2 regions of the Neobacillus sp. BP17 genome follow, and region 2 is predicted to be linked to the other one. Evidence: a T-box and tRNA genes for the amino acid it is inferred to sense, from the RefSeq annotation. Region 2 holds a T-box; the other holds one or more tRNA genes.
What was found. A T-box is a leader RNA that pairs with one kind of tRNA and senses whether it is charged. The one in region 2 lies ahead of AC4QJR_RS21515 (valine--tRNA ligase), so its partner is inferred to be a tRNA-Val.
Positions count from the first base shown of each region.

Region 1 (16,020 bases), 2.8 Mb from region 2:
GCACTCCCTGAGCAATTAAAGTAGCAGCGTCTAGTGATAGAGCCATAAACGCCATACCAATGGCATAAAGGATACTAATAATAGTTAATGGTACCCAAATTTTCGGACTTTGCTTAATTCGCTCAAACTGCACCCCAGGACTCGTAAACATTCCTAATAACTTAGGACTCTCTTTTTGTATATTTACTTCTGTTTGCAATTCCAAATCCAACACCCCTTCTCTCCTCTTATGTAAATTATTCCATTTAAGTATACGACAAACTAAGCCGAAAGTTTCATTTTTTTAATGTCCCCATCTGGTGCCTGACACCAAAGGTAATACTATTATTTGTCTTCTATTCCAAGTTTTTGATATAATTTTAGTTAAACTAATTGAAAGGCTGTGTTAAACGTTAATGTTGATTTTAGTACTCTGTTGATTGGAGTGGAAGGCGCGAAGACTCCTGCGGGAGTACGGGGCAGGGGAGACCCCGCAGGCGCTGTAAGCGCCGAGGAGGCTCCCCGCAACGCCCGCGGAAAGCGAAGCGCCTGGAACGGAAATCAACAGACAAGTTTAACACAGCCAATTGAAAAAAGGGGAAAATAATGTCAAAAAGAAAATTCCAATATGGGTTAATCCAAATCCTTCTAATATTAACCATCATCTTTGTTTCAACAAAGATTTCATTTTTATTTATGCCGATCGGTATCTTTTTCTCTACTCTTTTTTTCCCAATTCTGATAACCGGATTTCTCTTTTTCTTACTAAATCCAATCGTTAATTTTCTTCAGCGCCAAAAAGTGCCAAGAATTCTTGCCATCCTAATAATTTATGTAGTGTTTATTGGTATTCTTGTTTTAGCGATTGGCAACTTGGTTCCTGCCATCACAGAGCAATTTACCGCACTTGCTAATGCACTTCCTGATTATGCCAACAAAACCTTGCAGTATTTTGATAAGCTTTCACGAAGTTCTGAATTCAAATGGATCATGGAGGAGCAAAATGATCTTTTGGAAACCGGTAAAGAAAAACTGATTGCCTATGCGAATACCTTGCCGGATAGGATCACTGGCGGTATTTCCAATATCCTTGGTGTGTTTGCCAATATTGCTGTCATCCTAGCTACAGTTCCGTTTTTACTGTTCTATATGTTTAAGGACGGACATAAGTTCCCTAAGGCTGTAACTAAATTCCTTCCTGTATCATATCGAGAAGCAGGATTGCTTATGTTGAAAGAGACAGGTGAAACACTTTCCTCCTATATACAAGGGCAAGTTATTGTTGCCCTATCAGTAGGAATACTTGCTTTTATTGGCTACCTGATTATCGATCTGCCATTTGCACTAGTTATGGCCGTAATTGTTGCGTTTACCAACATCATCCCATATGTCGGCCCCATTCTTGGTGGTGCACCCGCTGTGATTGTTGCTTTATTTGATTCACCCACAAAAGCTTTATTAGTTATTTTAATTATTGTGATAGCCCAGCAGGTGGAAGGGAATGTATTATCTCCGCTCATTCTTGGAAAATCACTTGATACCCACCCCGCGACAATCATTATCGTCTTGCTCGCTGCCGGAAATTTAGCTGGTATCTTGGGGATGGTTTTGGCTGTACCGTTTTATGCAGTAGTCAAGACCATTGTTTTAAATGTAATCAAGTTTCTGAAGGCTCGAAAGAGGGCAACCATAACAAACGAACCTTAGGATTCCTTAATAAATATCTAATTCAAAAAACTGTTAGGATCAATGATTCCTAACAGTTTTTTATGTTTTTATGCTGGAAATCACAAAATACATTACTCGTATTTCTTAGGATCGACAAAAGCCTTATAGAGCAAATAAATGACCATACAGATTGCTGTTGTAATAAATCCCCAGCCTAGTGTAATTTGTTCAATAATTAAATAGTTATTACATAATTGCACGGGGGAATATATATATAACCACCCCATTGCGGAAAACATGATAATAAAAAAATAAAAAGTGATATGCTTACCAACAGGTCTAAGTTTTTTCCAGCTATCCCTTAGTGGGATCCCTGCCAATATAGGTAAACTAGTAAATTTAAACACTTCCATACTCTGTAAAGTTAATGCTTCATCCATTGACCTTGGCAGTGTCCAATAAGCGACGATGATGATAAACAATATGATTCCTGGTATTCCATTTCCGTTCCATTTTTCAAAAAATCGTGGGAAACGTAGTTGAAAAATACGGGCAAGGAGAAATCCGGTGAAAATTAACAGCGGCATTTGCATATGCATGTGAATAATCATGACAGATTCCATTAAGTTTGCCACAGGAGGCAGTGCAAGGAATAGGAGGATCAATAAGCCATATAGTGATTGCTTCATAACTATTCCCCCGCTTCCATGTCAAGAATCCCTGTAAGCCTTTTAGCAGCTTCATCCGTTTTTTTGTAGTCTAAAACATCTAGAAGTCTGCCTTTTTTATCAACAATATAAAAAGCTGAATTATGGGCAAAATTACCGTATTCATCGGGAATGACAATCACACCAAATGCTTTTAACAATGCATCTAATTCTGTTTTATTTGCAATTCTTGCCATCCTCCATGTTTCACCGTCACTATTAAAATAGCCTCTATATTTTTCCAACGTGGCTGGGTTATCCCTAGAAGGATCGAAGCTGATACTTAAAAAGACAATATCTTTGCCCATATATTTGCTTGGTACCTTATCATAAACTTTCGACATATTCATTTCTAATTGAGGACAAACCGTTGTACAGGACGTATACAAAAAGGTAATAAATACATATTTGCCTTCAAATTCAGAAATAGAATATTCCCTCCCTTTGCTGTCTTCTAAGGTTACATTAGGGAATTGGGGTTTATCGTCAATTAGTTCTTTTACCCGCGCAGTTTCTGCCGTGAAAGCTGTGAAACCATCTGTTCCGAAATAAAACAATGCACAGCCAAATAAGATAACAAGCAAACATGCAAATGTATGATGTCTATTTTTGATCATGAAGATCACTTCCCACATCTATTTTTTGAAGTGGAAAGAGATAGCCCTAGCCACCCGAGCTATCTCTCTCATTGAAAACCTTCCAGATAAAGCGCCTACTGGCTTTTAGCTTTTCGTAATCACCATGTTTTAAACGGTGGTGACCCAGGAGGGGCATTGACGATAAATTCCGTTAATGGGATAACATAGGCCATGGCTACAACTAATAGCATAACAACAATCCAAAGGCCCCAACGCTCTGTCCAGTATGGTGTTTTGGTTGCATTTTCTTCCTCTTCCGCAATCGGAAATTCTGTTTCACCTTTTGGCGCAAAGAACATCATATTGACAACAGCATACACTTGAAGAATAACACCGATAATTAATAGTGTTCCTCCCACAGCTAAGCACATTAAATACGGGTCCCAGCTTAATGCTGTTACATTATCGCCGTAGGTTGTATAGGAAGTTCTTCGCGGAGAACCAAGTAATCCAACCCAATGCATAGCACCTGACATAAATATCATACCAATTGTCCAGATCCAAGTTTGTATTACGCCTAATCTATTTATTTGTGGAGTTAGAACACGTTTTGAAATATAAGGAACTAACCAATAACTAATTCCAAAGAAAGTCATTACCACCGACATTCCGAGTGTTAAATGGAAATGCCCAACAATCCACATGGTATTATGAACAACTTGGTCTAGCTGGTTTGTACTTTGGGCAATCCCTCCTGCACCTGCTGGAATAAAGGCGACCATAGCAATAAATGGTGCTAGGAAACGAACATCCCCCCATGGCATTTTCTTATACCAGCCAATTAGACCTTTTCCACCTTGTTTCCTGGCAGTCCGCTCAAATATAGCAAACATAGCGAATGCGGTCATTAATGATGGGAAACCAATCGCCAAACTCATAAATACATGCATAAATTTAACTGCTTCAGAAATTCCTGGGTCGATAATCTGATGATGGAATCCACCAGTGATGTTCATTACAACTAAGGCAATAATAACCACACGGGTTAAGGTATCACTCCAACGTCTTCCACCGATAATTTTTGGTACAACAACATACCATGCAGACACGGCCGTTAAATACCAAATATTAACCAGCGTGTGTCCAAACGCCCAAAATAGTGTCCGAGCAACCATGACATTAATTGTTTCAACCCACCCAAAGGCCCATGGAATAATGGTTAAAACTTCAATTGCAACTGGGATTAGAGCAAAGAACAAAAGGATAAACACACCGGTTGCAAAGTAAGCAAGAATAGGCACATGTTGACCTTTGTTGTTTTTTCTCCAATTAGCGACATTGATAAACGCCCCAATGCAGCACATCCAAACGCCTAAAGCAATGAATACTAACCCGATATAGAAAGCCGGATGTGCTGCCATCGGCGGATAAAATGTATACATAACTGATGCTTCGTTCATTAGAATTGGCACTATGCATAGAATAAAGCCGACAATCTTCATTCCAAAACCAATCCAAGCTATCTTCCTTATTTTCGGCAGCAGTCCTCCTAAAGTATGGGAAAGTGATGCATAAAAGTATCCAATCGTAAAGAAGGCAGTTAAGACAACAACTAATAATAAACCATGTGCTGTTAATACTTGATAATAGTTACGCCATGATGGCAGTTCTAGAAGTCCTGACCTATTTAGTCCTTGCAGCAGTCCTAATATTCCGCCCAGAAGTAGTGCTGTAAATGCTACAATGATATATGTTTTTGTTAAAACGGCATCTTCCTTACTGATTCCCATTACTTTATTTGCTTGATCTTTTAGTGTATGTGATTTTGCTGTTTGCATTTTCTTTCCCCCCTTTATTTAACCGTAATCGTTGTACTCATTGCTTGGTGACCAGCACCACAGTATTCGTTACATAACACTAAGTAAGTGCCTGGTTTATCAAACTTTTGGGTGATTTTTTGAATATGTCCTGGCATTACCATTGCATTCACGTTTGTTCCAGCTACCTCAAAGCCGTGGACCACATCTTTGGAGGTTAGTGTAAAATGCACTGTAGAACCAGCAGGAACTTCAAAATTACCTGGATTAAAGCTAAATACTTGTAAAGTCATCACAACTTCATATTCATTTTCACCAATTTTAGTAACACCTGGTTTATCGAATGGTGCGATTTGGTCCACTTTTTGTGGATCAATAATTTCCTTATTGCTTGGTGGAGCCATATCCAAGGCAAATGCTTGATAGCCTGTGATAAACATGAAAATCATGATTATCCCAAAACTTAAGGTCAGCCAAATTTTTTCATCAAGATGCATCTTCATTCCAAATCCCCCCTAAACTCTAGACATGTAAAGTCCATATAATAAGAAATACGTAAGTAGAATGACTACTCCCACAACACTTACGGAAATCCATGTTCCTTTTAACGGTGCTTCTTGAACTTCGCCTGCCTTCTTTTTGTTGTTTCCTTTTGCAGCTCCCATTCCGAATCATCCCCTTTGTGATTTTCATACTTATATCATAGTTGGGAACCATTCTCAGTGTAGTGAACCGCATCACACATCTTCTCATTTAAAAAAATAAATACGTTTAAAAGATCCGATTAATAAAAAAAAGTCCAATCGATTGTAGGCATTGTATTTGCCTACAGCGATCAGACTTTTTCATATAATTTCTTTTAGCGATGGAAGATCGGTAAGGTAACCACAATCATCATGAGGAAGATAATGGTTATATAATTAACTGAGTATAAGAAATTCACTTGGGCCCATTTATGGTTATCTTTGATAAAAAAACCGCTGATACTTACCACCAACCACCCTGCGTTTAGCAAAGCAGCTATGACCATAAAGGTTGTTCCAAGTGAATCTAAAAAGAATGGCAATGGAAACAAGCAAGCAATATACATGACCATTTGCCGTTTAGTCACGGAGAGTCCACGAACAACGGGAAGCATCGCCACCCCAGCCGCTTTATATTCTTTATATTTCTTAATGGCTATCGCAAAGGTATGCGGCATTTGAAAAATAAACAAGATTAAAAACAAGATCATTGGTACCTTTTGAAATCCAGGTGCGATCGCTGTCCAGCCAATTAAAGGTGTAACCGCACCAGACACACTGCCAATTATGGTATTAAAGGTATACTTTCGTTTCGACCACATGGTATAGGGAAAACAATAAGTAAACCATCCGACGAAACCATATAACGCAGCTTCGAATGTCGTAAACAGTAATAAAATAAACCCAACTACGGTAAGTGAAATTCCAATGATTAATACTTGCTTAAGTGAGAAATTCCCAGTCACTGTTGGACGATTCTTTGTACGATCCATTACTGTATCAATATCAACATCGTACCAGTTATTGAGCGCAAGTGCCCCGGCAATCACCATTGTACTTCCGAAAATAGTTAAAAGTAATAAATCCACATTACTTGAGAGAGGGACATCCGTAAAATATAAAGCTAACCAGAATCCTGCAAAAACCGGCAGGACATTAGCGGTTAAAACATTTGCTTTAAATAGTAACTTTAGATCAGTCATTAAACTAGATAGATTTCGTTGATTAACTATAATAGACCTTCCATCCTTCTGTAGAGAAGGTACCTCATTATTACTCATATAATATCCTCTCCTAAGAAGTAATTCTAAACAAATTTAATACTATCATACCATATTTAGATTATCATAATAATTGGTGTCAGGCACCCGAAAATGATTGTTGTATATTACCAATTGTCCCAAACCTGATGAGATTTTTGAGGATGTTCCCCACATCTTAGATAAAAAAGGCGTAGAGAATCACCTTTTTTAATGATTCTTTACGCCTTTTATTTATCGGACTTCGCTTAACACCTCTTGATTTATTAAGGAAGGCGGCTGTTTTCCCTGGAGACCACGCACTAGATTTTCAGCTGCAAGTTTAGCCATTTTCAATCGTGTTTCATAGGTTGCAGAACCAATATGCGGCAATGTGACTACGTTATCCATTGACAATAGCGGGTGATCTGGGTTTACTGGTTCTTGTGTATACACGTCAAGTCCCGCAGCTAAAATCTCTCCGTTTTGAAGAGCCCAAACTAAGGCATCCTCGTCTACAGTAGCCCCGCGCGAACCATTGACAAAAATGGCTGATTTCTTCATTAATTTAAATTCCTTTTCCCCGATGAGTTTAACAGTGTTTGGAGTTAGCGGCGTCATTAAGCAAATGAAATCAGCTTGCTGACAAATTTCTTCAAGTGAACAATAGGTTGCATGAAAGGTTTGTTCGGCTTCTGGATTTCGCGAACGATTATGATACAAAATAGGCATATCAAAGCCAAAATGAGCCCGTTTGGCAATAGCCGAACCTACTCCTCCCATTCCGATAATTCCTAATGTCTTATGATGAACATCTACGCCAAATTGCTCTTCACTAATTTTCGATGTCCACTTCCCTGACTTGACCAACTGGTTTAATTCTGGCATTCTTCTTGCTGTTGCTAGTAATAAGCCAAAAATGGTATCTGCAACACTATCATATAAAACACTAGGTGTATTGGTTGCCATAATTCTTCGTTTTGTTATTTTCTCAAGATCTAAATTATCGTAGCCAACTGAAATATTGCTAATTACTTTTAGGTTAGGGGCCTGCTCTAAAAACTTCTCATCAATTTTTAAACTCGAGCCTAGAATTCCTTCTGCATCCTTTAATTCTTGGTAAAATTCAGGAAGTGTGGTTGCATCTAAGTCTTCAAAATAAATGACTTCACAGGCTTTACGTACATACTCCAAAACTGTTGGATCGACTTTTTTATAGACAATAACTTTTGGTTTCAACAAATATTCCTCACCTTCATTATTAGATCCTTCATAGAAGCTTTAATTACATAATCAATATACACTTATTCAAGTGGAAAATAATAGATTTTTGATTGTAGCATCAAGATAGAAACATTGTTTTCTACACTTTTATGATAAAAATAGATTATAGCAAAATGCCGGAGGAGATAAAGTGACGAATCCTAGAAATACCTATGAAGAGGAATCATCCAAAGTAATCATTCCGCTGCCTGAAGAATTTGACCTGAAAGCAAACCTTGGTTATCTAGAGCGGAATAAAAATGAATGTATGTATGAAGTTGAAAATGATACCATTACAAGGGTCATTGCAATTGATGAAATTCCAACCCTTGTCAGAATAAAAGTCAATGATTCAAATCAAATGGTTGTACACTTTTTAAAAGGTAAACCGCAGGAGACTATAGATGTCGTCCAATATATTCGAGAATGGTTTGACCTTGATAATGACTTAACTCCCTTTTATCAAATGGCAAAAACAGACCCATTCCTTAAAATGATTGTAGAAAAGTTTTATGGATTACGTCTCATCGGAATCCCTGATTTGTTTGAGGCGCTCTGTTGGGGTGTCTTAGGGCAGCAAATTAACTTAAGCTTCGCCTACACATTAAAGAAGCAATTTGTAGAAAAATTCGGTGAGTCAATCGAATGGGAAGGCAAAAAATATTGGATATTCCCCTCCTACAAAAGAATTGCTAAACTCACACCTATTGACCTGGCAGATATTAAAATGACTGTTAAAAAGAGTGAATATATTATTGGGATTGCGCAATTAATGGCCAGCGGTGAATTATCCAAAGAAAAATTAAGGGAAGCCGAAAACTTTAAAGAGGTCGAAAAAAGCTTAATTAAAATACGTGGGATTGGTCCATGGACAGCTAATTATGTGCTGATGCGCTGCCTGCGCTTCCCTGCCGCCTTCCCTATCGATGATGCAGGTTTAATCAATGCTATTAAAACCCTACTTAATATGGATAGAAAGCCAACCAAAGAGGAAATCCTAAAGATTTCTATCCCATGGAGAAATTGGGAATCCTATGCAACCTTTTATTTATGGCGTGTTCTCTATTAATTAAGAAAAGCGCAAGCGCCCTGGTCAGCGGCGTATGGCCTCCTCGAAAGAGCTAACGCTCTTTCTTCGTGCGATGAATCAAAAATTATTATTGACCTGCTTATGCCTATGAAAAAACCGAAAATATTAAGTTTCGAAATGAATCTTTAATTTTTTCGGTTTTTTAAGTTATCGATTATTGGTCCTGCTATGGTTGTATCATACCGTGCTTTCCTCCTCTAAAATGGTATCAACTGGTTTCTTTGCCTTAGACCTTCCATCTGCGACAAGAATGGCTGAATACAAAACTAAGGCAATTCCTAACACCTGCCATCCCCGTAGTTGTTCCCCCAGAAAAAGTACTCCAGTTACTACTGCAATGATAGGTTCAATCGTTGCTAAAATGGACGCCTTACTTGCTTCTAAATGCTTTAGTCCTGAAGTATACAAAACAAAAGCTGCGACCGTTGATACGAGCGCCAGCAACACCGCTGCCACCCAAACATCAGCATATTGAAATTGATCAGTCTTTTTTATTATGTCACTTGTCAATAACATGAATATACTCGTATAAAGAAATGTGTACGTTGTAATGGTCAATGCAGAATACCTTTGGGTTACAGGTTTACTGAAAATACTGTACAACGCATAACAAAATCCAGATAAAATCCCCATGACCAAGGTTTTCATTTGTATACCTTCTTGGCCTAGTGGCAGCAGGCCTACAACAAAGGCACAACCTGTAATAGCAAGAGCAAGTGCCCACCCTTTACGAATAGTCAGGGACTCCTTAAAAAAGAGCCGAGACAAGATGGTTACAAACAGAGGACCTGTATATAAAAGTGTTACTGCAAGGGATAAACTCGATTGAGAAAAAACTTCGAAATAAAAAAAATTAAATAAAGCGACACTTAAAATTCCTGCACAGGCGAAAAAAATGTGATCTTTTAATCTGGTACGTAACTGATCCCGATAAAATGCTGTCATAATTAGAATTAAGATAACAAAGGTAAAAATACCTCGAATGGCAACTACGTCCCAAGCCGTAAAGCCGCGAGCATACAAAGGGGCAATAAATAAACCAATAAGTCCCCAACATACCGCACCAGCAATTGTAATAATGTAAACTCTTAAACTCGTCCGTTTTTCCATTTTCCACCTCTTATTTCCAAAGGAAATGACTCTGATTATTCACTTCGCCATTAACCAGGTCAAACCCTCCCAATTTATTATTCAAAGTGGATCATAGGTCATTTAGTTCATAATGACCCTAATAAAAATACAATCGTAAGAGGAAAACTACATCTGATCATAGTAATAGGTTCATTTAACTCTAAAAAAAGAAAAAAATCCCAAAATCATTGAAATTTTAGGATTTCTTATGATGAACCTGTGAGGGATTCGAACCAATCAACTAATTAGATAGAAAGAATCATCCACTTTTCTTTTTAATGTCCTGCCATCATGGTTGCATTCACTTCTTTTGTTTCTTCATCTTGGACATGTTCCCGCTGTTGTTTTGGTCTACTAAGGATTGTTCCTAAAAGCGCCCCTGCCAATGCAATCCCTGCAGCTAGAAGGAACGTGTCACCATAGGCAGAAACGGCAGCTTCAATTGGGTCAGCTATTAATGTCACATGATCAGTAATTCTTGACGTTAGGAACCCAGTCATGCCTGCTACTGCAAATGAAACCATTACTTGTTGGGCCGCAGTTGTTAATGGTGTGACGCGATTTACAAGACGTTTTGGAGCGGATTGAAGGACATGAGTATTAATTGCCATCATGGACAGACCCATTCCTGCTCCCATCATCACCAAACATGAAATGATAAATCCAGTTGTAGTATCCATAGAAATTCGTGAAAGCATAGCTAGCGATGCCGTAATAATAGACAAGCCTGTTATCGCTAAAGGACGAGCACCTATTTTATCATATAAACGCCCTCCGATTGGCATCATAACACCTGATGCTAGAGCTTGCGGGAGAAGAATTAAACCAGTATCCAATGCACCGTAACCTCTTACTGTTTGTAAGAATAACGGGACAATAATCATAACCCCAAATAATGCGATTTGGGAAAACCATGCAATCACAATCCCTTTTCGAAAGTCGGATGATCCAAAAACTCTCAACTCTAATAAAGGCTCCTTTTGACGAAGTTCGACGATAATAAATAGAATGAGAGCAACTCCACCTACAAATAATCCGGTAAGAGTTTCCGTTGAAGTCCAGCTTTTGCCCCCTTCACTCACTCCATAGGCAAGCATGGAGAATGTGATAGGGGCTAATATGATACCTAAATAATCAAGGGATGCAACGGTCTTGCGTTCAACTTTTGGTAAAAATTTCAATCCAACCAAAATGGCAATAATACCGATTGGCAAATTAATAAGGAAAATCCAATTCCAGGTAACGTATTCTACAAGATATCCTGCTAAAACAGGCCCTAGTGCAGGTGCTAAAAGCATCGGAACCCCAAGTGTTCCCATTACAGCCCCTATTTTATCCGGAGGAGCAAGTCGGAAAATAATGGCCATTCCTATTGGCGCTACCATTCCTCCCCCCAATCCTTGAATAACCCGATAGAGGATAAGCTGTTCAGGGTTTCGGGCAACAGAGCATAGAACGGAACCAAGTGTAAACAAGGCGATTGTAATTAAAAATATCTTTTTTGCCCCAAATCGGTCCGTCATCCAACCTGCTAAAGGAATGACAGCTGATAATGCGAGTGTATAACCTGTTATGGACCATTGCATGGTCGAAACATCCGATTTAAAATCTTCCACTATTCCAGGCAAGGCAACATTCATCGCCGTACTATCAAGAATTACCATTATCATACCAACAATGACAGCTAGTAGTGGTCCTATGATGTTTTTAATGGAGAATGCTTTATTGTTATTTTCTGTTTTTACTGACATACGATCTCCTTCTCCTTTTCAAGTGCTGGTATATAGCTACAATTTGGCAAGCACAGATACAGTATTCACTGCTTCGGGAATAATACCCGAAAAAAAAAGAATATCAAACACTACTTTTGGGTAGTACCTGATATTCGAATGACATTTCAAAATGATCATTGGTTAATTTCTTAAGGTTTTTAATGCACCGCTCCAAGCAGCAACTTGATCAAGCATTGCATTTACATTAGTAACGTGCAGGTCAGCTGGTTTAAATGTAGTATAATTTTCAAAGTCAGTAAATAATGACAATGTAGGATGGACACGGACATCTGCAACCATTAACTCACCCAAAATTCCTCGTAAATGTTCAGCAGCACGAGCACCACCAGTTGACCCATAACTAACGATACCTGCTGCTTTGTTATTCCATGGCTCACGAGCTAAATCAAGTGCATTTTTTAAGGCTCCCGTTATGCTGTGATTATATTCTTGAACGATGAATACGAAACCATCTAGTCTGTTAAGTTTTTCATTCCAAGCTGCAATTCCAGGTTCTGTCCCATCAGTTGTCCCAAAAAACGGTAATTGATAATCCGCAATATCTACAATTTCATAGTTTGCATCTCCACGTTGGTCAGCAATTCCTTTAACCCATTTTCCCACTTGCGGGCTTACTCGCCCTTCCCTTGTACTACCTAAAATAATTCCAATATTTAATTTCTCATTTGTCATGTTTCTTCCTCCTAATTACCCTTTTAAATTAATTTTAATTCTGTCCACCCATAATTTTTCATGAAAACATGTTCAACAGGTCAGATATGTTAATAATAGTAATAATAGCTGCCAGTATAGCTAGTATGAACGCCGGAAGGGCCTGACTGAAAGGATCTTTTGCCCAAACATGAGCAATCACTCCGCCAAGCATGGTGATCGCAAGCCATACCCCAGCTAATGCTGTTACTCCAGGATTCCAAAAACCGATAACTAAACCAGCAACCCCTACAAGTTGTACCCAGCCAGTAACCACTCGGAACCATTGTGGCAGGTTGAGGTGCTTGAATGCTTCAACTTGCTGTTTATTACCAGTTATCTTCATGAACCCTGTCATCAAGAAAACTAGAGCTAACAGGCTTTGAAGAACGATAGATATAATGAACAAGATAATTCCCCCCTGTATATTTTTTTTCACAATATCCTTTATAAGGTACAATGGTACTAACGGATATTGAGTTAAATTTTAGTGAGCTTACTCAATATAAGTTTGCTCAATATGAGTTTATTCGATATCTTTAAACGTGTCAAGGAGGATTTTTTATGACGAACCAACATTCTTCAAAAGCATCAGCAATAGAAGCTATCTATGCCTTAATTAAGACTTCTCATTATATTCAGAGAGAATTTGAAGCACATATTTCAGATCTCGATATGCCGTTTCAAATATCAGGACCCAGACTTCGCCTTCTACTTGCTGTTTCTGAAGTAGGGAAAATACGAATGAGTGAGTTAGCGGCCAAATTAGGAGTTAAGGCTCGAACGGTTACTGACTTTGTGGACGCGCTAGAAAAGGATGGACTTCTTGTCCGGCTGCCTGATCCAATAGACCGACGCGCTACTTTGATACAGCTGACTGACATGGCCCAAATGCAAATTAAAAAAGTACGATTGCTTGAAGAAGAAGCAGCAGAAATATTATTAAAGAATCTGACTCAAGAGCAGCGACACCAACTTATTGAACTTCTATCCAAACTTACAAATTATAAAGAAGTTCAATGCTCATTAGATGAATGAATGTAAAAAAACCGATTCTCCTTTAGACAAGGAAAATCGGTTTTTTACATTCATTCAATATTAAAATACATAAAATTTATGATTCACCAGCGAACGTTCTTTTTATGTATTTTTGCCTTATATCAATTTGTATCCTTCTTAAACCCCACGTTAATAGGAATAACTTAGAGCTTCGGGTCACTTTCTAATAATTTTATCTCCTATTCGAGAATATGGCTCGTCCAGGCTGCACAGATACCTGTTACTGCTTCAAAGAACGCAATAAAAAAGCCAACAAACGTTGATTTCTCTCGGTTTGTCGGCACTTGTATGACCTGTGAGGGGTTCGAACCCCCGACCTCAACCCTGTCAAGGTTGCGCTCTCCCAACTGAGCTAACAGATCAAATATTTAACTACAAATCTAATTATAGTAAAAATAAAAAAAATGTCAATACCATTTTAAGTTTCCCCTTATAAATATCCATTATAACTAACACAAATAAGAACATTAGTTCTATTCGTCTTGAATAAAGAACAAATGTTTGGATATAATAATATTATAAACCAAGAAAGGCGTGATCCAGATGGAAGGACTGTTTATACGTTCAATTGAGGAAAATATTCCATTAGAAATGATTTACCTAGCCGAAAACCAAGAATTATCCCAACGGAAGTTGATTGTGAAGGAAATGAATGACGAATATATTCGCGCCTTTTGTCTGCTTCGAAAACAAATGCGCACCTTCAAACGTGAAAATATCCTATCCATTATGCCTGAATCCCGTACTAACCACCGCTATCTTCACTAATTCTCACACCCACATTCACACCATATTCCTCCCCCCTATTATTAAAAGCATTTCCACTTTAGTTTTGTTATAATGCAGTGGTAGAGATCGAATCACAGGGGGTTTTATCACATGGAGTTTCCAAAAGGAACCATCAAAGAACTTACCATTTTTAGTGCAGAACTTGGAGAGGATGTTCAACTCCTTGTTTATCTGCCAGCAAACTTCTCACCGTTATATAAATACTCTCTGTTAATTGCCCAGGATGGCCGAGACTATTTTCAGCTTGGTAGAATCGTGCGATTGGCAGACGAGTTTCTTTTTCAAAGAGAAATTGAAAATTTAATCATTGTCGGGGTACCCTATAAAAACGTAGAAGACCGACGCAAGAAATATCATCCAAAGGGCTCCCAGAATCAACAATACATCCGGTTCCTAGCCCATGAATTAGTTCCTTTTCTTGACCATGAGTTTCCTACCTATCAAATGGGCTCAACAAGAGCACTAATCGGCGACTCCCTTGGCGGTGCTGTTTCTTTAATGACAGCGCTTCAATACCCGCATACATTTGGAAAAGTCCTTTTACACTCTCCATATGTGGATGATAGTATTTTGAGCGCCGTTAAAAACTTCTCAGAGGGACAATTATTACAACTCTATCATGTAATCGGGAATCAAGAAACGGAAGTTCAGACAACAGACGGCAGTCTTAAAGATTTCCTAACCCCGAACAGGGAGCTTTCAAAAATAATTTCAAAGAAACCCATTACATATTTTTATGAAGAGTTTAGTGGTAATCATACCTGGACCTACTGGCAGCCTGATTTACGGCGCGCCCTTAAAATGCTGTTTTAATTAACCCCTATCAACATCATGATAAGTCATTTAATATATTTTGAAAATTTGCTATAATATTAGGAAGGTTAATTTTTGTTTTTATTATAAAGGCTGTGTTAGAGGTTAAAGTTGATTTTTAGCACTCTGTTGATTGGAGTGGAAGGCACGAAGACTCCTGCGGGAGTACGGGGCAGGGGAGACCCCGCAGGAGCAAAGCGACGAGGAGGCTCCCCGGCACGCCCGCGGAAAGCGAAGTGCCTGGAACGGAAATCAACAGACAAGTTTAACACAGCCATTATAAGTTCATCTAAATGGAGGTATACGTATGAAATTTGGAGTTGTTATTTTTCCATCAAAAAAACTACAGGATTTAGCTAATTCCTATCGAAAACGTTATGACCCGCATTATGCTTTAATTACGCCGCATCTAACATTAAAAGATGCATTTGAGGCGTCCGAAGAAGAAGCGAAAGAATATGCTGATAAATTAAGAAGATTAGCTGCCCATCACCAGGCATTTACATTAAAAACTTCGAAAATCAGCTCATTTAAACCCGTAAACAATGTTATTTATTTTAAAGTTGAAAAATCGGACGAACTAACCGCTTTGCATAACGAAGTTAATCAAGAATTTACCGAGCAAAACTTAGAATATGCATTTGTTCCGCATATTACCATTGGTCAACAGCTTTCCAATGATGAACATTCTGATGTATTTGGCTCCCTCCGTATGACAGCGATTAACCATGAAGAAACGATTGATCGTTTCCATCTTCTTTATCAATTAGAAAATGGTTCCTGGACTGTTTATGAAACATTTCGTCTTGGAAAGGAATAGTTTAAGTGAATGTAAAGATTGTTGAAAATCAAAAAGAACTTGAAGATGCTTATTTTATTAG
Region 1 covers NZ_CM184198.1:1,543,820-1,559,839, reverse strand. The annotation lists gene yknW (YknW family membrane protein) at 1-214, opposite strand, end outside; gene AC4QJR_RS07495 (AI-2E family transporter) at 586-1,686, shown strand; gene AC4QJR_RS07490 (hypothetical protein) at 1,779-2,336, opposite strand; gene AC4QJR_RS07485 (SCO family protein) at 2,339-2,971, opposite strand; gene AC4QJR_RS07480 (cbb3-type cytochrome c oxidase subunit I) at 3,091-4,770, opposite strand; gene AC4QJR_RS07475 (cytochrome c oxidase subunit II) at 4,785-5,252, opposite strand; gene AC4QJR_RS07470 (cytochrome c oxidase subunit 2A) at 5,265-5,414, opposite strand; gene cyoE (heme o synthase) at 5,609-6,553, opposite strand; gene AC4QJR_RS07460 (2-hydroxyacid dehydrogenase) at 6,767-7,750, opposite strand; gene AC4QJR_RS07455 (DNA-3-methyladenine glycosylase family protein) at 7,971-8,843, shown strand; gene AC4QJR_RS07450 (DMT family transporter) at 9,042-9,974, opposite strand; gene AC4QJR_RS07445 (MDR family MFS transporter) at 10,271-11,746, opposite strand; gene AC4QJR_RS07440 (NADPH-dependent FMN reductase) at 11,909-12,460, opposite strand; gene AC4QJR_RS07435 (DoxX family protein) at 12,519-12,887, opposite strand; gene AC4QJR_RS07430 (MarR family winged helix-turn-helix transcriptional regulator) at 13,043-13,516, shown strand; tRNA gene AC4QJR_RS07425 (tRNA-Val) at 13,827-13,899, opposite strand; gene AC4QJR_RS07420 (hypothetical protein) at 14,081-14,305, shown strand; gene AC4QJR_RS07415 (alpha/beta hydrolase) at 14,417-15,139, shown strand; gene AC4QJR_RS07410 (YjcG family protein) at 15,447-15,959, shown strand; gene AC4QJR_RS07405 (GNAT family N-acetyltransferase) at 15,965-16,020, shown strand, end outside.
Region 1: it encodes a tRNA-Val, which carries the amino acid that the T-box ahead of AC4QJR_RS21515 (valine--tRNA ligase) is inferred to sense. The anticodon was not compared.

Region 2 (16,020 bases):
CCAGCTGACTTTCGATTAATTGGGGCAACGACAAGGACACCAAGTGAAATTCCCCCTGCGATACGGTCTCGATGTATGGAGGTATTCTTCCGGGATTTAACTCAGGAAGAAATCGTGGAAATTGCGAATAAGGCTGCCCAAAAAGTGAACCTGCAAATCAACGAAACAGGCGTCAATACACTATCGAACTATGCAAGGAATGGGCGCGAAACAGTGAATTTAATCCAAATTGCGGCAGGACTTGCGATCACGGAAGAAAGAAATTATATCAAGGATGAAGATATTGAGTGGGTCATCCATGCGAGCCAAATGTCCCCAAGAATGGAACGTAAAATTAATGATTTATCCCATGTAGGTCTTGTGAATGGCTTGGCTGTTTATGGGCCGAACTCCGGTGCACTATTAGAAATTGAAGTGACCGTCATTCCTGCAAAAGATAAGGGGACCATCAATATCACAGGGATAGTTGATGAAGAAAGTATCGGCGGACAAGGCAAATCGATTCGCCGAAAGAGTATGGCGCGCGGTTCCATTGAAAATGTAATTACCGTGTTACGATCAATGGGTGTCCCAGCTAACGACTTTGATATCCATGTGAATTTCCCGGGCGGTGTTCCAATCGACGGCCCATCGGCAGGAATTGCTATGGCAACGGGGATTTATTCAGCGATTTATAAAATTCCAATCGACAACATGGTTGCCATGACGGGAGAAATTAGTATCCATGGAAATGTCAAACCGATTGGCGGGGTGTATCCAAAGGTAAAAGCCGCGAAAAAAGCAGGCGCAAAAACAGTGATCATTCCAGAAGAAAATATGCAAACCATCTTAAATGAGATAGATGGAATAAAAATTGTTCCGGTTTCCCACCTACATGAAGTATTCGAGATTGCTCTAGTCAATGATTATCAAAGAATGGATGCGATCCCTGCATCGATTGAACTATCTAAAAAAGAGAGTATTTAATGAAAAACTTCGGTTTGTGGCCCATCAGACAAACCGAAGTTTTTTTTGTCAAAAGATTTCTCCCATCATTATAGAAAGAATTCGGAATGATTGGGGAAAATAAACGTATGCTGAAAAGAGAAAATCACCTGCATTCTCTAAAAATAGACACTTAAAAATAAATAGGATAGAATTGTACAAAGACCATTCTGATTTTGCAGTGAAAAATTGTTTGCATGTGGAGGTGCAGTAATTTGACGAAAAAGAACGAATTGATCGTCCCCCTCCTGCCGCTTCGAGGATTGCTCGTCTATCCAACCATGGTCCTGCATTTAGATGTTGGACGTGAAAGATCAGTACAAGCACTTGAAAAAGCAATGGTAGATGACCATTTAATTTTCTTAACCACTCAGAAGGAAGTTTCCATTGATGACCCTTCTGAAGAGGATTTATACACGATAGGTACATTAACAAAAGTAAAACAAATGCTTAAACTGCCAAACGGCACGATAAGAGTATTGGTAGAAGGTTTAAACCGTGGGGAAATCACTTCCTTTCATGATGAAGAAGACTACTATGCGGTGACAATCATTACCTATGATGACCCAGTGACAAAGGATGTCGAAGATCAAGCCCTAATGAGAACCATGCTTGACTATTTCGAACAATACATAAAATTATCGAAGAAAATTTCTGCAGAGACCTATGCATCTGTTGCAGATATTGAAGAACCTGGCAGAATGGCAGATATCATTTCCTCCCACTTACCAATTAAGTTGAAGGAAAAGCAGGAAATCCTAGAAACGACAGATATCAAAGAAAGAGTAAACAAAGTAATTGATATCATTCATAATGAGAAAGAAGTCTTAAATTTAGAGAAAAAGATTGGTCAGCGTGTCAAGCGTTCGATGGAACGGACACAAAAAGAGTATTATTTACGTGAGCAAATGAAAGCGATACAAAAGGAATTGGGCGATAAAGAGGGCAAAACCGGTGAAATTGCCGAGCTAACGAAAAAAATTGAACAAGCAGGCATGCCCGAACATGTGCTAAAAGCTGCACAAAAGGAACTAGATCGATATGAGAAGGTTCCGTCTAGTTCAGCAGAAAGTGCTGTAATTCGAAACTACATCGATTGGCTTATTAGTCTCCCTTGGTCGAATAAAACGGAGGATGACATTGACATTAACCGTGCTGAAAAAATCTTAAATCAGGACCATTATGGTCTTGAAAAGGTAAAGGAACGTGTCCTCGAATATTTGGCTGTTCAAAAGCTGACCAACTCGTTAAAAGGACCAATCCTTTGTCTTGCAGGGCCTCCAGGGGTTGGTAAAACAAGCCTGGCTCGTTCGATTGCGTCGTCGCTCAATCGGCATTTTGTTCGTGTATCACTTGGCGGAGTGCGTGATGAATCTGAAATTCGCGGCCATCGCAGGACCTATGTGGGTGCGATGCCAGGGCGAATCATCCAAGGAATGAAAAAAGCAGGTACTATTAACCCTGTCTTTTTACTCGATGAAATTGATAAAATGTCCAGTGATTTCCGCGGGGACCCTTCGAGTGCCATGCTGGAAGTTCTAGATCCAGAACAAAATAGTAATTTTAGCGATCATTATATAGAAGAAACCTATGATCTTTCAAAGGTCATGTTTATCGCGACAGCCAACAACCTATCAACCATTCCTGGACCATTATTAGACAGAATGGAAATTATCACAATTGCCGGCTACACGGAACTTGAAAAGGTTCATATTTGTAGAGATCATTTGCTTCCAAAACAAATGAAGGAAAATGGTCTTTCCAAGGGAGTTCTCCAAGTCCGCGATGATGCGATTCTAAAAGTCGTTCGTTACTATACACGGGAAGCAGGCGTTCGAAGTTTAGAACGTCAGATGGCGACTCTTTGCCGGAAGACTGCAAAAATTATTGTTTCCGGTGAAAAGAAGCGCGTCATCATTACTGACAAGAATATTGAAGAGTTTTTAGGAAAAACAAGATTCCATTATGGAATGGCAGAAAGTGAAGATCAGGTCGGAGTAGCAACGGGGTTAGCTTATACAACCGTAGGCGGAGACACACTTCAGATTGAAGTATCTTTAGCTCCTGGTAAAGGGAAACTCGTATTAACTGGGAAGCTTGGCGATGTTATGAAGGAATCCGCGCAAGCTGCGTTTAGTTATATCCGTTCAAAAGCGGAAGAACTAGGGATTGAAGAAGACTTCCATGAAAAATATGATATCCATATACATGTGCCTGAAGGTGCTGTTCCAAAGGATGGACCATCAGCAGGGATCACCATGGCAACAGCACTGGTATCCGCATTGTCCGGCAGACCTATCCGCCGTGAAGTAGGAATGACAGGAGAGATTACATTAAGAGGAAGAGTCCTTCCGATTGGCGGTTTGAAAGAAAAGACCCTTAGTGCCCATCGAGCCGGATTGACGAAGATTATTCTTCCAAAAGATAATGAAAAGGATATTGATGATATCCCAGAAAGCGTAAGGAATGAACTAGATTTTGTCCTTGTTTCCCATGTGGATGAAGTCTTGAGGCATGCCCTTTTAGAAGGTGAAGTATAATGAAAGTAGTTAGTTCAGAAATTGTCATCAGTGCTGTAAAGCCAGAACAATACCCAGAAACAGATTTACCTGAATTTGCACTTGCTGGCCGATCCAATGTTGGTAAATCTTCTTTTATCAATAAAATGCTTAATCGAAAAGGTCTGGCAAGAATCTCCTCCAAGCCAGGAAAAACACAAACGCTTAATTTCTATTTAATAAATGAAATGCTTCATTTTGTGGATGTTCCAGGTTATGGCTATGCGAAAGTGTCTAAATCAGAACGTGCAGCCTGGGGGAAAATGATCGAAACCTATTTTACATCACGCGAGCAACTAAGAGCAGCTGTGCAAATTGTTGACCTTAGACATCCACCATCAAAGGATGATGTGATGATGTATGATTTTTTAAAGCATTATGAGATCCCATGTATTATCATCGCAACAAAGGCGGATAAGATTCCAAAGGGAAAATGGCAAAAGCATTTAAAAGTTGTCCGAGAGACATTAGACCTTGATAAAAATGACCAAATGATTCTTTTCTCCTCTGAAACTGGACTTGGAAAAGATGAAGCATGGTCAGCACTAAAGAGCTATATGTAAAAAAGAAACGCCTGGCATTTGCGCCAGGCGTCATTTTTTTCTCTTCAGTAAAAAATAAATACCCACAACAATAAGCAGGGCAGGCCAAAACTTCCACACTAAACTCATTCCGTTTTGGAGTAAATCAAAATATGCTGTAATTTTATCATAAAATAAGAGAAGAACAGCTAAAATAAGAAAAAGGAATGCTTGAAATAAACCAGTATTCGTCTTTTGAAAGCGCAGGAAAAAGCCTACAGAAATAATTAATATTAGCATTCCAATCGTGTTACTTGGCCAAAAGGACATCTTGCCGACCAGATGAAAATGGAGTCCGAAGCCAGACATAATGACCCCAGGAAGAATTGCCTCATAGTCATGTGCAGAATACCCCTGACCTAGAAAAGCAATTCCGACAATAATCAGTAGTGTCGGCCATGTGAAAAATTGTTGAAAAATAGTTATGCCGGTTTGCTGCAACAGAAAGTAAGCACCAAAGCCGATAAGAATGATCCCAGGAAAAATTCGTTGATTCTTCATTAAAAACACCACACTTCCAGTAAGGTTCTCTTGAATCTTGTCCATTTTTTTGGTACTGTACATAAGGAAGTATATTAAAAAAATATTTATCATGATTAAGTAAATAAAGGAAACACTGCTAAACTAATTCCAGGTGGATTGTTAATCAGCGGCTTTACTTAAATATATTAACATATAGTTTCGTTTTCTGTTCACATTTTACGAGCAAAAGTCGAAATTGCTCATGATATAATCATACTAGCTAAGTTGTAATATCTATTGGGGGTGTCCTTACAAATGCATACATTAGTGATCGGTATAAACTATAAAACTGCCCCTGTTGAAATACGCGAGCGGTTGTCATTTGATGAAGCCGACCTTGCAAATGCCATAAAAAAGCTCAATACAAAAAAAAGCATCCTAGAAAATATCATCTTGTCTACATGTAATCGTACGGAAATTTATGCGGTGGTAGACCAATTACATACTGGCCGCTATTATATTAAAGAATTTCTGTCCGAATGGTTCGGAATAGAACAAAAAGAATTTTCTCCGTTCTTATTTGTGTATGAAGATGATGGGGCGATTGATCATTTATTTAACGTGACTTGCGGACTTAATTCCATGGTTTTAGGAGAAACACAAATCCTAGGACAGGTTCGTACGAGTTTTATGTTGGCGCAGCAAGAAGCAACGACAGGTACTGTATTTAACCACTTGTTTAAACAAGCGATTACCCTTGCCAAACGTGCTCATTCAGAAACTGATATTGGTGCCAATGCCGTCTCTGTCAGCTATGCAGCCGTTGAATTGGCCAAGAAAATTTTTGGATCACTTGCTAATAAACATGTGTTAATTTTCGGAGCAGGAAAAATGGGAGAATTAGCTGCTCAAAACCTTCACGGTAATGGCGTGAAGCAAGTTACGGTAATTAACCGAACCTATGAAAAGGCAATTGATTTAGCGAATCGTTTCAGCGGTAAAGCGAGAAAAATGGCTGAATTAGAGAAATCATTGGTGGAAGCTGACATCCTTATCAGTTCAACTGGTGCGAAGGACTTTGTTATTTCAAAAGAAATGATGGCCGGCATTGAGAAAAAACGGAAAGGGAAGCCGTTATTTATGGTGGACATTGCTGTACCACGCGACTTAGATCCTAGAATTGGTGACCTTGAAAATGTCTTTTTATACGATATCGATGATTTAGAAGGAATTGTTGAGGCCAACTTGCAAGAACGTAAGAAAGCAGCAGAACGAATCATGCTCATGATTGAAAAGGAAATCGTGGATTTCAAGCATTGGCTTGGAACGCTTGGAGTAGTACCAGTCATCTCAGCACTGAGAGAAAAAGCCCATGCGATACAATCTGAAACGATGGTAAGTTTGGAAAGGAAATTGCCAAATTTAACAGAACGTGACTTAAAAGTTTTAAATAAGCATACCAAAAGTATCATCAATCAGCTCTTAAAGGATCCGATCTTACAAGCAAAAGAATTGGCTGCGCGACCTGACGCAAATCAGGCAATGGAATTATTCATGAAAATTTTTAATATTGAAGAGCTTGTCCAAGAACAACATTCGAAAGCAGCCGAAACCAATCAAATACCGGTTACAACACCGCGGGCTTCCTTTCAGTCATAAGGGGTACATTCTATGTTTAATGTCTTTATGACAAGGCTTCACGAATTAACCGTTGTTCTTTACGCCTTTAGTGTGTTGTTATATTTTTTCGATTTTCTACATCATAACCGGAAGGCAAACCGTATTGCTTTCTGGTTACTTGCGTTTGTATGGATTTTGCAAACCGTCTTTCTCGGAATCTATATGTATAAAACAGGCAGATTCCCGGTATTAACGATTTTTGAGGGACTTTATTTTTATGCGTGGATATTGGTTACATTATCCATTGTGATTAATCATTTATTACGGGTTGATTTTATCGTTTTTTTCACGAATATCCTTGGCTTTACGGTGATGGCGATTCATACATTTGCCCCAATGCAATATAGTTCGCATATTATGGCGAAGCAGCTTGTTTCCGAACTGTTGTTAATTCATATTACAATGGCTATTCTTTCATATGGTGCATTTTCCCTATCCTTTGTTTTCTCATCATTATATTTGCTTCAATATGATTTATTAAAAAGGAAAAAATGGGGCACAAGGCTCATACGGCTTGCCGACTTAGATAAACTCGAAAAATCATCCTACATATTGGCTGTGATCGGTGTGCCAATGTTGCTGCTAAGTTTGATTTTAGGACTGCAGTGGGCCTTTCTTAAGGTTCCCGGGATGCCTTGGTACGATATGAAAATCGTTGGATCATTTCTGTTATTAATAGCTTATAGTATCCTTTTATATTTGCATATTATGAAAAATTTATCTGGCAGAAAACTGGCCATTTGGAATACAGCGGCATTTTTAATTGTCCTAATTAATTTTTTCTTATTTGGTAGATTATCATCTTTTCATTTATGGTATGCGTAGGGCATAACCACCTCAGGAGGCACATTCATGAGAAAAATCATTGTAGGTTCTAGACGAAGCAAACTGGCTTTAACACAAACAAATTGGGTGATGGACCAATTGAAGAAGTTGGACCCTCGTTTCGAATTTGAAGTGAAAGAAATCGTCACGAAAGGGGATCAAATTCTAAATGTTACCCTTTCAAAAGTTGGCGGTAAAGGATTATTTGTAAAAGAAATCGAGCAGGCTATGCTTGATAAAGAGATTGATATGGCCGTGCATAGTATGAAAGACATGCCGGCTGTTTTACCAGAAGGACTAACAATTGGCTGTATCCCATTCCGTGAGGATCACCGTGATGCGCTCATCTCAAGAGGACATGTAAAGCTAAAAGATTTAAAACCCGGTGCGATTATCGGGACAAGCAGCCTGCGCCGCAGTGCTCAGTTATTAGTGGCGCGTCCTGATTTAGAGATTAAATGGATCCGTGGGAACGTAGATACAAGATTAGCAAAATTAGAAACGGAAGAATACGATGCGATTATTCTAGCAGCTGCAGGCCTATCACGCCTTGGCTGGGCTTCAGACGTAGTTACTGAATTTTTGGATGCGGACCTTTGTATTCCAGCTGTGGGTCAAGGGGCTTTATCGATTGAATGCCGTGAAGATGATAAAGAACTTCTAGAACTTTTCGAAAAATTCACTTGTAAGAAAACAGAAAGAGCCGTTCGTGCCGAGCGGGCCTTCCTTCAAAAAATGGAGGGCGGGTGTCAGGTACCAATAGCCGGCTTCGCCTATGTGGCAGACAATGATGAAATCGTCCTAAATGTGTTAGTGGCTTCCCCGGAAGGACATGAAATCATTAAAGAAGAGGTAAGAGGTCATCACCCAGAAGAACTGGGTATTCAGGCAGCGGACCTGTTAATTCAAAAAGGTGGTAAGGACCTGATTGAGAAGGTAAAACGGGAGCTCGAGGGTCTATGACCCAAACGTTACCTTTGCTTGATAAAACCGTTCTTGTTCCAAGAGGAGAAAATCAAGCAAAATCCTTTTCACAGCTGGTTGAAAGGTTCGGAGGGATTCCAATCGAAATCCCTCTTATTGCTTTTCGTCCAATTGAAAAAAATCAACGCCTTTACAATTCATTATTGGCACTTGATACATATGACTGGATTATTTTTACTAGCAATGTCACAGTAGAAAACTTCTTTTCTTTTTTTAATAAAAGAGAGATAGGCGGGGTGTTTCCAAGAATCGCTGTGATTGGAAAAAAGACAGCAGAGGTTTTGGAAGCAATGGGATTCTCACCTGAGTTTGTTCCGTCCGCTTATGTGGCAGAAACGTTCGTGGAAGAATTTAGTCCATTATTGGATAGGGATGCACGGGTGCTGCTTCCGAAAGGAAATCTTGCCCGAGAGTATATCGCCAGGACCTTAACTGAACGTGGTGCACGTGTGGATGAGGTTGTCATTTACGAAACATACCTGCCCGATGAAAGCCGCGATAAGCTGGCACGGATGCTAGCGGATCACAAACTCGATATCCTTACCTTTACAAGCCCATCAACAGTTGACCATTTAATGGCTGTTGTGAAGCAGTATGGACTGAATGAGCAGTTAGGTAACTGTCTTATTGGCTGTATTGGGCCTGTTACAGAGAAAAAATTACGCGACTATGGACTAACCGTCCATGCGTCACCCAAAGAGTTCACCGTAAAAGAAATGATTAATAGCATGATTGCTTATTTAGAGACGGAGGAATAATAAATGGAACTTCAATTTAAACGTCATCGCCGCTTACGCTCAAGTGCGAGCATGCGTTCACTAGTTCGTGAAAATCATCTGAAAGCAGAGGACTTCATTTATCCACTTTTTATTTATGAAGGTGAAAATATCCGCAATGAAGTGTCATCCATGCCGGGTGTTTACCAAGTTTCGATGGACCATTTAGAAGCAGAAATGGAAGATATCGTCGCACATGGAATTAAGTCGGTCCTGCTTTTCGGGATTCCAAAAACGAAAGATGCATGCGGTGAGCAGGCCTATCATGACCATGGAATCGTTCAGGTAGCTACTCGTTTTATCAAAGAAAAATTCCCTGAAATTATTGTCGTTGCAGATACTTGTCTTTGCGAATATACAAGCCACGGTCATTGTGGAGTGGTAGAAGGGGAGAAGATTCTTAACGATCAATCCCTTGAATTGCTTGTAAAAACAGCTATTGCGCAGGCAGAAGCAGGGGCAGACATTATTGCCCCATCTAACATGATGGACGGCTTTGTTGCAGCTATCCGTGCAGGATTGGATGAAGCAGGCTTTACGGAGATTCCAATTATGTCTTATGCCGTGAAATACGCATCCGCTTTCTACGGTCCTTTCCGTGAAGCAGCTGAGGGTGCACCGCAATTTGGTGATCGGAAGACTTATCAAATGGATCCTGCGAACCGGTTGGAGGCATTTAGAGAAGCAGAATCTGATGTCGCTGAAGGGGCAGACTTTTTAATCGTGAAACCAGGGATGCCATACCTTGATATCGTCCGTGATATGAAAAATACCTTTAATTTACCGATTGTTATTTATAATGTAAGCGGAGAATATGCAATGGTTAAAGCGGCAGCACAAAACGGCTGGATTGATGAAAAAAACACCGTGCTTGAAATGTTAATGGGCATGAAACGTGCGGGTGCAGACTTGATCATTACTTATGCTGCAAAAGATGCGGTTCGCTGGTTACGAGAAGACCAATAATTTGAAAAGAGGGAACGGTATGCGTTCGTATACAAAGTCGATAGAAGCATTTAAAGAAGCCCAAGCTATTATGCCAGGCGGTGTAAATAGTCCGGTACGTGCGTTTAAATCAGTAAATATGGACCCGATTTTTATGGAACGAGGCAAAGGGTCAAAAATTTATGATATTGATGGCAATGAATACATTGACTACGTCCTTTCATGGGGACCACTCATCCTCGGTCATACGAATGACCGCGTCGTAGAAAGCTTGAAAAAGGTTGCTGAACTTGGAACAAGTTTCGGTGCACCAACATTAATGGAGAATAAACTAGCTAATCTTGTGATTGAACGTGTCCCATCCATCGAAGTGATTCGGATGGTATCATCAGGAACAGAAGCAACAATGAGTGCGCTTCGCTTAGCAAGAGGGTATACAGGACGAAATAAGATTTTGAAATTTGAAGGCTGTTACCATGGGCACGGGGATTCCCTGTTGATTAAGGCTGGTTCGGGCGTGGCTACTCTAGGCTTACCTGACAGCCCAGGCGTACCTGAAGGGGTAGCCTCAAATACCATCACAGTCGCTTACAATGACCTTGAAGGCGTAAAATATGCGTTTGAACAATACGGTGAGGATATTGCCTGTATTATTGTTGAGCCTGTTGCTGGGAACATGGGGCTGGTGCCGCCGCTTCCTGGATTCTTAGAAGGTCTCCGTGAGATTACGTCAGCGAACGGCTCATTGCTTATTTTTGATGAGGTTATGACAGGCTTCCGTGTCGGTTATAACTGTGCACAAGGATATTTCAATATCACTCCTGATATCACTTGCCTTGGTAAAGTAATCGGCGGTGGACTTCCGGTTGGAGCGTACGGCGGGAAAGCAGAAATCATGAAGCAGATTGCCCCAAGCGGTCCAATTTATCAAGCGGGTACCCTTTCTGGTAACCCACTTGCAATGACAGCAGGTTATGAAACTCTAAGCCAATTAACTCCAGAGCATTATGCGGAATTTATCCGTAAGGGTGATTTATTGGAAAAAGGTTTCAAGGCTGCAGCTGAAAAATATGATGTTCCCATCACATTTAACCGTGCAGGTTCAATGATTGGCTTCTTCTTTACGAATGAAGCAGTCATTAATTATGATGTAGCGAAATCATCTAATTTGGAATTCTTCGCCGCATATTATCGTGAGATGGCACTACAAGGAATTTTCTTACCGCCATCCCAGTTTGAAGGCTTGTTCTTATCTACAGAGCATTCAGATGCGGATATTGAAAAAACCATCCGTGCGGCTGAAATTGCATTTTCTAAGCTTAAATAACATTGTTTTCGGCACCCACCTTTATAGGTGGGTGTTTTTGTATGTTTTTTTATCATAAAAAAAGCCCTTGGGTCATAGAGTGTAAGTGACATAGTGATTTTGCGTGAAGGAAACGAAAGGAGGAGTCGCTTTGTCCCAAGAGAACCAATCGTGCCTACGCTTTTCCTTGGAGGAGTCTTTGTGGTTTAGAAAAGGACAGGAAGTCGAAGAGCTTATTTCCATCTCTTTAGACCCGGACATTACCATCCAGGAAAACGACCAGTACGTAACCATAAGAGGTTCGCTCGAACTCACAGGCGAATATAAAAGTTACGAAACTAACAGTGAAAACGAAGAAGAAGGTGTAACATCACAAAAGTTTGTGGAAAGGGTCGATACCCGCGAGGAAGGAACCTGTGAATTTACCCACCGATTCCCTGTCGACATCACCATCCCAAATAATCGGATTCAGAGTATTTACGATATTGATGTTCTCGTTGAATCGTTTGACTATTCGATTCCTGAACGCAGCTGCCTGAAACTGGCAGCAGAACTAACGATTAGCGGCTTATATTCGACCGAACAACAACAACCGCAGGAAGAGGCCACTGAAATTGAGGTTGTCCATCGTGCTGAACCTGAATATGAAGATGTGGAAGAAGTAGAAGTTGAATTGGAAACAGTCCAAAGCAGCTACCAAGATAACTTCTTATTTGAAGCTGAGGCTAGGAAGCAGCAAGAGGAAGAAGAGAGTGTAGAAGTTTTACCTAAATTTCCGACCTTCAATTACCAGCCGCAGGAAGAATTTGAAGAAGAGGAACACGAACCTACATGGGAGTTACAGGAAGCAAGAAATGTAGAGAGCCAGCCTTCATGGGAGTTTCAAGAGGCCAGTAATCAAGAAAACGAACCTGCAGTAGATTTACAAGAAGTTAGAAATGAAGGGTACCATTCATCATGGGATATAGAAGAAGTAAAAAGTGAAGAGAGCCAGCCAGCATGGTATTTCCAGGAAGCAAGAAGTGAGCCCAGCCAGCCAGTGCAAGAGCAAGAGCATGCGGGCGATGTGGAAGCAGAGCAACACCCAACAGGTCAGGTTGAAGAGGAAGTAAGTCAGGTAGAAGAGAGCTCTTCCTCCCCAGAGGAACCACCAAAAAATGTAAAAAAGAAAAAAGCAGCCAAAAAGAAAAGTATGACGTTAACCGAGTTCTTTGCTCGGAAGGATGAACATGCGGAGCAAGCAAGAGTTAAGATTTGCATCGTCCAAAAGGGCGATACCGTGAGCAGCGTAGCAGATCGATATGATGTATCCGTACAAAACCTCCTTCGCGTTAACAATCTTGAAATCAATCAAGATGTATACGAGGGCCAAGTATTATATATTCCTAGCAGCTTTGCAAAAAAATAACTAAAAGAGATGAGCGGGTTCTTTTGACCTGCTCACCTTCTTTTCATAATCGTAATATCGTCCATCAAGCGGGCGGTTACGCTTTTCCAATGGAAAGAGAGTTGAAAGTTCACATGAATAACTCCAATCATCTAGCCGCAATTGCCCCAATCTTAAAACATTATCTTGTTGAACCTCAGTTTGTAGAGGATTTTGGCAGCGTCCTCAAGGTTTATTCCAATAAAGGAACTTTTGCATTAAAAAAAATTGACCCGACGACCGGGACCGATTTCATACGTCATGTCCATCTTCTCTACCAAAAAGGATTTAACCGTATCGTTCCAATATATCCTACCATGGACGGAAGGTATGCAATATTACATGAAAATGACCTCTATTACTTAATGCCATGGATGTCAAATGAACAAAAAGAAGACCGTGAGCACAGAAATCAACAGCTGTTTCGTGAACTAGCCCGCCTTCATACACTATCCGCTAAGGAAATTACCTTGGATAAAGAAGAAAGAACAGAGCACTATGAAAAGACTCTTCAACAGCATGAAAAACATCAGGAATTCCTCGATGGCTTCATCGACGAATGTGAAAAAAAGACCTACATGTCGCCTTTCGAATTGTTATTCTGTCTCTATTACAATGAAATCAGCCAAGCGCTGAAATTCTCGAAAACCAAATTTGAAGAATGGTATGAAAAAACGAAAGACAATGAAAAGGCCCGCATGGTGATTACTCATGGAAAATTGTCACCCGAGCATTTTTTATATGATGATAAAGGGTATGGTTATTTTATTAACTTTGAGAATGCTCGCTATGGTTCACCGATCCATGACCTCCTGCCCTATTTATCACGAGCTTTAAACACCAATCCAAAACGAAGCGATACAGCCATCGATTGGGTCTATCATTATTTTAAATACTTTCCGTTTAAAGCGGATGAAAAATTATTATTCTTCAGCTACTTGGCGCTTCCGATTCCAATTATCCAGGTAGCAGAAAGCTACTATCGGAAGGAGCGTCCCAAAAACGAGTTAAAATATGTACGCCAGCTGCAGCACCGCTACTGGCATTTGAAAAACTCCGAGTATGTTGTCATGAGAATGACCGAGATTGATGCGCAATCAGCAGCAAAAGAAGGAGCCCAGCAGCAGTAAACTTGCTACAAGGGCTCCTTATACGATTTCAAAATAGATCGACACAGCAATCGCCACAAATAACGTTAATAACACGATATCAAAGAATGTAGGAATAATCAGTGTTCGAATAAACTGGAAGACCACAAATGGAATAACTAATTGCGCTGCCACCCTCCGACAAGTCCGAAACCAGGGTTGGTATTTAAATTTATTGAAATTCCTCTTCACCAAAAACCCCCCCTTTTTTATTTTCTTTATGTATATTCCACATGAGCGGAGAATTCTCCAAAAAAGAAGCATATAGTATAAAAAATAAAAAAAGTGGTTATCATTATTGACGTCAAACCCTTTTTTTCGGTAGTATAATAATATAATTTAATTAATAAGCAACGACAGGGAAGAGTACGATGCCAATCTGCTTTATAGAGAGGGAAATTATGAGCTGGAAGATTTCCTAAGCAGACAGTCGGAAGGTCGCCCACGAGCTTCTTCTGCGAACGGATCATATGAATCCTATTAGTTGAAGACGGACAAAATCCGTTATCTACATAAGTGCCAATCAGTTTTTTTGATTGGAAAAAAGGTGGTACCGCGAAGCAAACTCCATTCGTCCTTTTATGACGATTGGGGTTTTTTATGTGGAAAAGGAATCAAAGGAGGATTTTACAATGGAAACAAAGGAACTAACAATGCCTACTAAATATGACCCGCAAACGATTGAAAAAGGTCGATATGAATGGTGGCTGCAAGGGAAGTTTTTCGAAGCAAAAGATGATGAAAGTAAGCAGCCATACACGGTTGTTATTCCACCGCCAAACGTAACAGGGAAACTTCATTTAGGTCATGCCTGGGATACAACGCTGCAAGATATCGTGACCCGTATGAAGCGGATGCAGGGGTATGATGTGCTTTGGTTACCGGGGATGGACCATGCGGGGATTGCTACCCAAGCAAAGGTAGAAGAAAAACTTCGCAGTGAAGGCAAAAGCCGGTACGATTTAGGCAGAGAAAAATTCGTTGAGGAAACATGGAAGTGGAAGGAAGAGTATGCTTCTCATATCCGTCAGCAATGGTCGAAACTAGGCTTAGGCTTAGATTACAGCCGCGAGCGCTTTACGCTTGATGAAGGCTTATCAGATGCTGTTAAAGAGGTGTTTGTTACCCTTTATAAAAAAGGCCTCATTTACCGCGGTGAATATATTATTAACTGGGACCCGTCCACCAAAACAGCTCTATCAGATATCGAAGTAATTTATAAAGATGTTCAAGGTGCCTTTTATCATATGAGCTATCCGCTTGCCGATGGTTCCGGACATATTGAGGTGGCGACAACCCGTCCCGAAACAATGCTAGGCGATACGGCTGTTGCCGTTCATCCGGAAGATGACCGCTATAAGCACCTCATTGGTAAAAACGTCATTTTGCCAATCGTTGGCCGCGAAATTCCAATTGTGGCTGATGATTATGTGGATATGGAATTTGGATCTGGAGCGGTTAAAATCACACCTGCCCATGACCCGAACGACTTTGAACTTGGTAATCGTCATAACTTAGAACGGATTCTTGTTATGAATGAAGATGGCTCGATGAATGATAAAGCCGGCAAATATAAAGGTTTAGACCGTTTCGAATGCCGCAAGCAAATCGTGAAAGATTTGCAGGAACAAGGTGTTCTTTTCAAAATTGAAGAGCATCCACATTCCGTAGGTCACTCTGAGCGAAGCGGTGCAGTGGTTGAACCGTATCTTTCCACCCAATGGTTTGTTAAAATGCAGCCGCTCGCAGATGAAGCGATTGCCCTGCAAGATAAAGAGGCGAAAGTAAACTTTGTTCCAGACCGCTTTGAAAAAACATACCTGCGCTGGATGGAAAATATCCGCGACTGGTGTATTTCAAGACAACTTTGGTGGGGTCACCGGATCCCGGCTTGGTACCACAAGCAAACAGGTGAGGTATATGTAGGAACAGAAGCACCTGCAGATGCGGAGAACTGGGAACAGGATAAAGACGTTTTAGATACTTGGTTTAGTTCGGCATTATGGCCGTTCTCAACGATGGGCTGGCCGAATACAGAAGCGGCTGATTTCAAGCGTTACTTCCCAACTGACGTGTTAGTAACTGGCTATGATATTATCTTCTTCTGGGTATCCCGAATGATTTTCCAAAGCATCGAGTTTACTGGCGAGCGTCCATTTAAAGATGTACTCATCCATGGTCTCGTTCGGGATGAGCAAGGCCGTAAAATGAGTAAATCCCTTGGAAACGGCGTAGACCCAATGGATGTTATCGAAAAATACGGTGCCGATGCGTTAAGATATTTCCTTTCTACTGGAAGTTCTCCGGGTCAAGACTTACGTTTCAGTTTTGAAAAAGTAGAGTCC
Region 2 covers NZ_CM184198.1:4,392,736-4,408,755, reverse strand. The annotation lists gene lonB (ATP-dependent protease LonB) at 1-966, shown strand, start outside; gene lon (endopeptidase La) at 1,200-3,524, shown strand; gene yihA (ribosome biogenesis GTP-binding protein YihA/YsxC) at 3,524-4,105, shown strand; gene AC4QJR_RS21565 (LiaF transmembrane domain-containing protein) at 4,136-4,624, opposite strand; gene hemA (glutamyl-tRNA reductase) at 4,901-6,244, shown strand; gene AC4QJR_RS21555 (cytochrome C assembly family protein) at 6,257-7,090, shown strand; gene hemC (hydroxymethylbilane synthase) at 7,118-8,053, shown strand; gene AC4QJR_RS21545 (uroporphyrinogen-III synthase) at 8,050-8,832, shown strand; gene hemB (porphobilinogen synthase) at 8,836-9,816, shown strand; gene hemL (glutamate-1-semialdehyde 2,1-aminomutase) at 9,836-11,122, shown strand; gene spoVID (stage VI sporulation protein D) at 11,226-12,509, shown strand; gene ysxE (spore coat protein YsxE) at 12,623-13,657, shown strand; gene AC4QJR_RS21520 (YszA family small membrane protein) at 13,676-13,867, opposite strand; T-box leader at 14,020-14,257, shown strand; gene AC4QJR_RS21515 (valine--tRNA ligase) at 14,308-16,020, shown strand, end outside.